2 regions of the Kushneria konosiri genome follow, and region 1 is predicted to be linked to the other one. Evidence: riboswitches for the same ligand, from Rfam matches in the RefSeq annotation. Region 1 holds a riboswitch; the other holds the start of a gene.
The links. Region 1 has a riboswitch for cobalamin ahead of B9G99_RS14430 (AAA family ATPase). Riboswitches for the same ligand answer to the same signal wherever they lie in the genome.
Positions count from the first base shown of each region.

Region 1 (4,414 bases):
CGCCGGATCGCGGACTTCCCAGCTGAACCCGTGCCCCATGACGTGAAAGTCGACCTGCGGGTGATCGTTGAAGAACAGATACTCGCCGGTGGCACGTCGCCCCTTGATGAACTGGATGACTGCACAGCGCTGACCATGTCCCATGGCACGTGCCATGGTGCCAAAGGCAGAGCTGCTTTTGCCCTTGCCGTTGCCCTTGAGCACGATCAGCACACCACGTTCCTGATCTGCGCGGGCAATGCGCTCATCGACAATGCGCTTCTTGGTGGCCATGCGCTGCTGGTAGCGAGTGCTGTCCTGGTCAGTGGCGCTGTCATCACCATGGTGCTGGCTCATGGCTGTCTCCCGGGAACTGTCGTTGTGGTGGCATGCATTGCCGGTGCGGTTGGCGTGCGGAACAGATCGTCAAGGTGGTGGCAGGTGGCTTCAAGCGCGGCGGCCAGCTCTTTTGCCCGACCCAGTGCTTCTTCCCGTGGTTCACAGTCCACGATGTGGGTCTCAAGGCCAAACGGCGCAAGCTCGAGATCGTCCCGGCTACGGGCATCGGTCAGTATCCAGAGGCGAATCGCTGCCGGATCACCATGCTGAAGGCGAGCCAGGCGCTGGCGGGTATCATCAAGCCCGCGTCGTAGCGGCGTACCGCCACCCGGTTTGATCTGGTTCAGTACGGTCGCCATCGAGCGTGGTGCACGACGGGGGGCCATGACTTCGGTCACACCCTCGCCACCCAGAGTTATCAGCATCAGCCGCTCACGGGCGAGATAGGTATCAAAAGCCAGCTGCTCGACCAGCGACATCGCCTTTTCAAGCTGGCGGGCACGTTGCGAGGGCGTTTGCCGGCTCAGACTGGAACCGGAAATATCCAGTACGATACAGGTGAGTCTTTCAGGGCGGCGCCGCTCGCGCTGCCATGCCAGTGCTTCAAGGGTGCCGGGCACCGAATGACCCTGGGAGATGGCTGCCTTGCGCAGACTTCCGGGCCAGTCGATACGCGCACGGCCAATGGCCCGGCGACCCTTCGTTTGTGACGCCCGCTGGCTGGCGGGGAGGCTCGTTTGTATGCTCGGCAGCTGAATATGTCCGCTTGCGGCGCTGTTCAGCGTCAGCGACGCCTGATGGGCAGTCAGATTGCCCCAGTCACCGTTGCCATGAGGGTTGTCATCGTGATCATCCTGATACTGATGAGTACCTTGATGCTGATGGTTTCCTGTCGATGAGGTCTGTTCAGCAGGACTCGATGTGCCTTGCCGTGACGTCATATCCGGTCTGGCCGGGGCATCCGGGGGCGTGCGACGGCCCTGGTAGCGTTCCGCAGGCGGCGCGCTGGTGGCACCGGAAGAAGTCTCGCCCTCGGAATCAGACGGTTCATCATTCTCCTGACGGTGATCGCCCCCACCTTGACCGCCATGGTTATTGCCCTGATCCGGCGCCTGATGGGGATCATATCCGGGAGCACGATGTGCCATGACCAGCGGCGCCAGGGCGTCGATGTCCTCGAGCGTCACGATGTTTCGATTTTGCCAGGCCGCATGTGCCAGTGCGCCACGCCGCCAGGCAAGGTCAGCGCGCACGCCTTCCACGCCCGCGTCGACACAACGCGTTGCAATCACGCGGGCCAGCTCGGCAGGCAGGGTAATTTTCGAGAGTCGTTCCCGTGCGGCCGCCAGTCGATCACAAAGGCGATCCTGTTCTTCCTGCCAGTCGGACATGAACGTCTCGGGGTCTTGGTCAAAGGCCAAGCGACGCTCGACAATCTGCAGGCGCTGCTCGATATCCGGTGCGGGATGATCCAGTACGGCGAGCCCGAAACGGTCCAGCAGCTGGGCACGCAGCTCGCCTTCGTCAGGATTCATGGTGCCAATCAGCAGGAAATCCGCAGGATGTTGATGGCTGATGCCATCTCGCTCGACATGGTTGATACCGCTGGCGGCCACATCAAGCAGCAGGTCTACCAGGGCGTCAGGCAGCAGATTGACCTCATCGATGTAGAGCGCCCCCTCATGGGCCCGCGCCAGCAGGCCGGGCTGGAAGGCCACTTCACGATCGCCCAGGGCTCGACCCAGATCCAGCGTCCCGGTCAGCTGAGCCTCATCGGCGCCCAGGGGTAGTGTCACCAGAGAAGAGCGCGAGAAGGGCAGCAGTTCGGCAAGGCCTCTCGCCAGTGTCGATTTGGCTGTGCCGCGCGGGCCACTGACGAGCACGCCGCCCAGGCGAGGATCCAGCGCCGCCAGAATCAGGGCAAGTTTTAGTCGTTCATGGCCGGTCACGGCGGTAAAGGGGAACGAGGGGCGTGATGTCGTCGTCATATCACCTCCCCGAGAGCAGAATGTGATGACGCGGCATGAGTGTGCGTTGCGTGCCCATGTGATGGGGAGACGTCAAGAGGCGTAGCGGCTTCTGGCAGGCACCGCCATCTGATAGAAAAACAAGTCACTTGTGTGCTCCTGCGTATCGACCCGTACGCGCGGCAGTCATTACTGATAATGTCGTAGGCATTATCACCCTGTATCATCGCCGGGCCGGTCTCCGGGCTGACGAGCTGGCAGACCTGTGTCTGCCGGGCTGAAGCACCTTCCCGATCGTAAGGATCAGTGGTTACGCTTCAAGCCACTCGATTACCGTTGCGGGGACAGCAGTGAACTTGCATCACTTTCCCGATTATCCCGTACAAGTCTGCACGGGCACCCGAGCGCTGCTCATCGTGGGCCGGGGTGGTGATGGAGTCAAGTCCGACACGATGACGTAATCGGGCCCGCTGACGCGGTTTTATGACTTTATCGTTGCTCTACCACCGGGCACCCGGTAGCGTTTGTGCATGTTTAACCGAGTCAATGTCATGACCTTTAATATTTCGCCCCCTGATGATGCGAACGATGCCCGTATTCAGGCGCACATCGACAGTCGGCTGAAACCCCCGGGATCGTTGGGCACGCTTGAGACTACCGCGGCATCGCTGGTACGTATTATGGGGCCTTCAAAAAAGAGCATCGATGCACCGATCATGCTGATTTTTGCCGGCGATCATGGCGTGGCGCTTGAGGGGGTTTCCATCGTTGATCCTTCAACGACACAGCTGATGGTGCATCAATTCCTTGAAGGCCATGCCGCCATCAATATCTTTTGCCGGCAGGCGGGGCTGCCGCTGAAGGTTATCGACTGCGGGACGCTTACAGAGCATGAGCCGCATCCGGATCTCGTCAGCCATCGGCTGGGCGAGAAGACGGCGCCTTTTCACCGTGAGCCTGCGATGACGCTCGAACAGCTTGAAACCGGTTTCGACAACAGCCGGCGGCTGATCGATGAGCTTCATGCCGATGGCTGCGATCTGATCGCGCTGGGAGACATGGGGATCGGTAATACGACCAGCGCCAGCGCGCTGATGGCGGCGATTACGCATCTCCCCTTTGACACGTGTATCGGTGCCGGCAGTGGCGTTACGGCCACGATCATGAAGCGAAAGCAGGACATCGTGCTGCTCGGGCTTCAGCGCCATGCCCAGGCCCTTCAGGATCCTCGACTGACACTGGCAGCACTGGGCGGATTCGAAATCGTCAGTATGGTAGGGGCCATTCTGGCCGCTGCTGAGAAGGGCATGGTCATTCTGGTGGATGGTTTCATTACGACCGTGGCCGCACTTTGTGCCTGTCGCATCGCGCCGGAGGTGCGGGGCTATCTGATTTTCTCGCATTGTGGCGATGAGCGCGGTCATCGACCGCTGCTGGATCAGCTTGATGCCGTACCGCTTTTGGATATGGGACTTCGGCTCGGAGAAGGGTCGGGAGCAGCACTGGCTCTGCCGCTGCTGCGCTCGGCACTGGCCTTTTATCATGAACTGGGCTCGCTCGAAGAGGTTGGCCTGACGCTATGAGTCGTGAGGGGCTGGCCCGTCAGTGGCAGTGGGTCTGTCTGGCGGTGAGCTTTTTAACCCGCCTTCCGGTGCCCATTCCCGGCGAGGTCAATGCACAGGCGCTGGGTCGCTGCCATCGCTGGTTTTCGCTGGTCGGGGCATCGATCGGTCTGGGGCTTGCTCTGGTCTACTGGGGCCTTGAACAGGTACTTCCTTTCTCCATCGCGGTGTTCATGACGCTGCTACTGTCGCTCTGGCTGACCGGTGCCCTGCATGAGGACGGCCTGGCAGACTGCATGGATGGTCTTGGCGGCGGCCGGACGGTGGCACAACGCCTGGCCATCATGAAAGACAGCCGGGTGGGCAGCTACGGCGTGCTGGCGCTGATCGCGAGTCTGATCGGACGATGGCTGCTGCTGAGCGCCCTGGCACAGCAGGAGGCCGGGCTTGTGATGATGGCATTGGTCACCGCTCATGCCCTGAGCCGTGGGCTGGCAGCGTTCATGATGGGAGTATTGCCGTATTTGCGCTGTGATGCAGACAGCAAGGTTCATGCACTGACCGGTC
Region 1 is NZ_CP021323.1:3,129,057-3,133,470, forward strand. It holds gene cobO (cob(I)yrinic acid a,c-diamide adenosyltransferase) at 1-336, opposite strand, end outside; gene B9G99_RS14430 (AAA family ATPase) at 333-2,306, opposite strand; cobalamin riboswitch at 2,501-2,705, opposite strand; gene cobT (nicotinate-nucleotide--dimethylbenzimidazole phosphoribosyltransferase) at 2,837-3,868, shown strand; gene cobS (adenosylcobinamide-GDP ribazoletransferase) at 3,865-4,414, shown strand, end outside.

Region 2 (4,414 bases), 1.5 Mb from region 1:
TAAGTCTTTTTCACAGCTTTACGGTTGGGCTGCGCACATATTCCCAAGCCATCAGCGCGTGGGTTTTGCTGCAATTGAAAAGAACGTAGGATTGGATCATATGCGTCCGTACTACAAATGGGCCAGCCAGAATATTCATGCTAGTTCGAAAGGCATGACAAGTCGGTTAGGGCTGTGTGAAGCGAGACATGATATCCTGCTGGTGGGACAAAGCAACTCAGGCATGACAGATCCAGCGCACGCGACAGCCATCAGCTTGTATCAGATCACTACAACACTCCTATGTCTTAAACCAGCGCTTGATCATATAGTCATGTGTAAGATTGCTGGGGAATACGAGCAGGCAGTCGGGGATACGTTCCTTCGAATTAGCCAATCAAAATCGTAACAAGTTGCTTCACACGGATAAATTACTCGCCGCACTCCTAATTTAACTATGAGTAAAGCGGTATGGATAAGAATGATCTCAATGGCCGCTCTTGGCCGAAAGCAACCCGTCTCCATTCCTCGCCTGAACAACAACGTTTTATTCCTGCTTCTTGGTCACGCGCTTTTTTGGTCCCTAAAACGCTAATTTTCTATTCGATAGCGGCGAAACCGCTGCTTCTTCCCCATGACACGCCACCAGCTATAGATTAGATGCCCCTCCGTTTCAATAGATCCTGAAAGCCATGCCTTCTCTTTTGTGGTGCCCCTGAGGTTTCATGTCCTGTATTCCAGCCCTTGTGAAGAGGATGCGAGTGGATATGCCCTCTGAAAATGCAGGCAATGTCGTTGTCGCTCTGGCGCAGCCGCCGGTTATCCGCGGTGCCGTGGCGGAGAATCTGACCACGCATCTGCGCTATATCAAGCATGCCGCCCGGCACGACGCTGATGTCATCGTCTTTCCCGAGCTCTCGCTGATTGGTTACGAGCCTGATCTGCTGGAAGCGCTTGCCATGCCATACGATGCCGAGGCGTTCAAAACGCTGTCTGCTGCCGCGGTGGAGAACAATATGGTTGTGATCGCGGGTGGTCCGCTGATCAACGACGGCGGCAAGCCCCGCATCGGGGCGGTCATCTGCTTTCCCGATGGGGCGCGTACGTTTTACGCCAAGCAGCACCTGCACGATGGGGAGGAGGCGTACTGCTCGCCGGGTGATGAAGCCTGTCTCTTCACCGTCAACGGCGTGCGCATCGCACTGGCGATTTGCGCCGATTTTGTCCACACCATTCACAGTGATGCCGCTTCCGCCCGGAAGGCGGCGGTGTATCTTGCCAGTGTGCTGATTTCAGACGGCGGATATGAGGCGGATGCTCAATGCCTTGCCGGCATTGCCCGGCGTCACGGAATGCCGGTGCTGTTTTCCAACCATATCTCCGACACCGGTAGCTGGCAGACCTGCGGCAGAAGCGGCGGATGGAACGCACAGGGGGAGCGCCTTGTTGGCGCCGACGGACGTGAGGCCTGCCTGGTCATCGCTGCGATCCGCGATGGCGTGCTGGAGGGCGCATCAGGGCGCGTTATCGCGATGGACAGCGTGGCCTGATCAGCAGGAGCGGCGATCAAGCGCTGTCGTCCGGGCACTGTCTCTTTATCAGACATCGCTTTAAAAAGGCGTTGCCTTCCCCGAGCCCACCAGGCATAGAATGCAGGTGACATGGTGTTGAAGCGGCCCTGCCGCTTCAAATGAAAAGGGAACGTGGACAAGCCACGGCTGCCCCCGCAACTGTAAGCGATGAGCCCGCCTCACACGCCACTGGCCACTGCCGGGAAGGCGAGGCAAGGGTGATGACGCGCAAGCCAGGAGACCTGCCATGTCGACTTCCATTCATCTCATCCCTGCACGGTGGGTGCAGCAAGGATCAATCGCATGCATATCGAACCGGGCGTCGTCACGGGCGCCAAAATCCTGTTGAGTTACGCCACCGCGGCCGGTGCCTTCGGGCTGACCGCGCGTCTGGCACGGCACACGCTGGAAGGCCGCGATGGCTTCACGGCGCTGATCGGTCGCAGTCTTGTGGCCACGCTGTGTGTCTTCTGCTTTTTCGAGGTGTTGCCTCACCACGCTGTGGGCGTGTCAGAGGTCCACCTGATTCTGGGCTCGACCCTGCTGCTGCTGTTTGGGGCTGGCCCGACGGCGATCGGCCTGGCGCTGGGGCTTTTGATTCAGGGGCTTTTCTTCGCGCCGTTCGACCTGCCGCAATACGGCATGAACGTGACCACCCTGATCGTGCCGCTGTGGGGCATCAGCGTGCTGGCCGGACGCCTGATTCCACGCGATACGCCCTACGTTGAGGTGACCTATCGACAGGCGCTGGCGCTTTCCACCGCCTATCAGGGCGGCATCGTGCTCTGGGTCGGCTTCTGGGCCTTCTACGGCGAGGGGCTTTCGGCGCAGAGCCTCGTCAATGTCAGCACGTTCGGGGTGGCCTACATGAGCGTGGTCATTCTGGAACCGCTGATCGATCTCGGCGTGCTGGCGCTCGCCAAATGGCGCACCGGCATGACACGCGGGCCGCTGTTCAATGCCCGGCTGCATCGCCCCGCGCTCTGAAAGACGCTCGAGACGCATGATGACAAAGCCCACCCAACGGTGGGCTTTTTGGTTCTGTGCATCAGTCGTGGTTAATGTTTTCTTGATGGTTTGGCTCATGACGAATTAGGCAAAAGTTGCGTTGTTGATATTTGCAATCAAGCTACTGTTAATTTGTCTAATCAAAGGAGCGCTTATGGCCGTCAAGCACATACCGACCGGTGTTGTTCATAAAGGCAATAAAGGCGGGAAAACCGGCTGCGGTTTTGACACGAAAGACCATTCAGATCATTGGGTGTCTTCAGGCAGTAGAATTACCTGCGACAAGAATGGTTGTAAAAATTGAATGGCCGACCGGTTTTTACTCTAAAGCCCACCCAACGGTGGGCTTTTTATTTGATCAACAACCATGCGGCCCGGCCAATAGAGGTGCTGGGCTCAGTGGGCCTTGTTCGCCTCACCGTCGAAGACGGTGGCTTCTTGCAACAGCCAGTCGACAAAACGTGCCACGGCAGGCGACGCTTCACCGATCGCCGGGGTCAGCAGGTCGTAGGTCATGGGGGAGGCGAGGGCATGCTGTTCGCCGAAGGGGCGAATCATCAGTACGCCGCTGGCCAGCCGGTCCATCACCAGGGGGAGACTGGCCAGCATGAGGCCCCGCCCGGCAATGGCCTGGTCCACGGCCAGCCCGGACAGCGAATAGCGCCTTTGCGGCGGCGACACCTGATTGGCGACGCCGACTGTCTCGAGCCATGTCTGCCAGCCCGGGACGGTGGCGCTCTGTGGAGAGTTCCAGGCCACTTCCAGCAGGGTGTGACGGGCCAGGTCGGCGGGCTTCATGGGCTGACCGTGCTGTTTGAGCAGTGCAGGGGTACAGACGGGGAACAGCTCATCGCCCAACAGCCGGTAATTCGTCACGTCCGGCCAGGGGCCGCGGCCATAGCGTATCGCCAGACGCGCCCCGCTGCCTCGCCAGGTGGGGACGATCAGGGCGTCATTGGACTCCAGTGAAATATCGAGACCGCCAATCCGGGCCTCAAATGTGGCCAGCCGTGGCAGCAGCCACAGCTGCAGGAAAGTGGGCGGTGCGCTGAGCGTCAGCATCGGGGTGTGTCGCGCACTTTCCCGAGCGGTTGAGACGCCCGCGGCGATCGTTTCAAGACCGCTGTCGATGTCCCGGGCCAGCTGCCGTCCGATTTCGTTGAGCTGGACACCGTTGGCATGTCTCTCAAAAAAACGTAACGCCGAGCCGGTCTTCGAGTTGTTTGATCTGACGGCTGACCGCACCGGGCGTCACCCCCAGCCTATTGGCAGCGTGCTTGAAGCTCTGCGTGCGGGCCGCCTCGGCAAAGGCGCGCAGCGCATTCAGGGGGAGGCGTTCGATCTTCATGGGTTGAGTTTTCCTGAGCCTTGATCTCCAGATTAATCGTTTGGCGACGGCCCCGGCAAATGCTCCACTGAAGCCTGTGACCGACAGGAGGCCCTATGCAGAACACCGGACAGACAACGCCCACCCTATCGACAGGCAGCCATTCGGCGCGCCGGCGGCTGGACCTGCAGGCCAGCGCCCTGATGGTGCTGTTTTGCATCGTGCTGGGCGCTCAGCAGGTGGCCATCAAGATGGTGGCCGAGGACATGTCACCGCTGTCACAGGTGGCCCTGCGCTCATCGCTTGCGGCCGTGCTGGTGGCGGCGCTGGCCTGGTGGCAGGGCATCCGGCTGCGCGATATGCGCGCGCAGCTCGGCCCGGGGGTTCTGGTGGGGCTGGGATTTGCCGCGGAGTTCTTGTTTGTGGCCTGGGGGCTCAACCATACGCTGGCCTCTCACATGTCGGTGTTTCTCTACACGGCTCCCGTTTTTGCGGCCGTGGGGCTGCACCTGTGGGTGCCGGGCGAACA
Region 2 is NZ_CP021323.1:1,043,789-1,048,202, reverse strand. It holds gene B9G99_RS04920 (DUF5677 domain-containing protein) at 1-388, shown strand, start outside; gene B9G99_RS04915 (carbon-nitrogen hydrolase family protein) at 747-1,529, shown strand; cobalamin riboswitch at 1,625-1,814, shown strand; gene B9G99_RS04910 (energy-coupling factor ABC transporter permease) at 1,854-2,537, shown strand; gene B9G99_RS04900 (LysR substrate-binding domain-containing protein) at 2,955-3,620, opposite strand; gene B9G99_RS16930 (LysR family transcriptional regulator) at 3,745-3,906, opposite strand; gene B9G99_RS04895 (DMT family transporter) at 4,002-4,414, shown strand, end outside.
Region 2: it holds a riboswitch for cobalamin, as region 1 does, so the genes downstream of both, B9G99_RS04910 (energy-coupling factor ABC transporter permease) here and B9G99_RS14430 (AAA family ATPase) in region 1, are expected to answer to the same signal.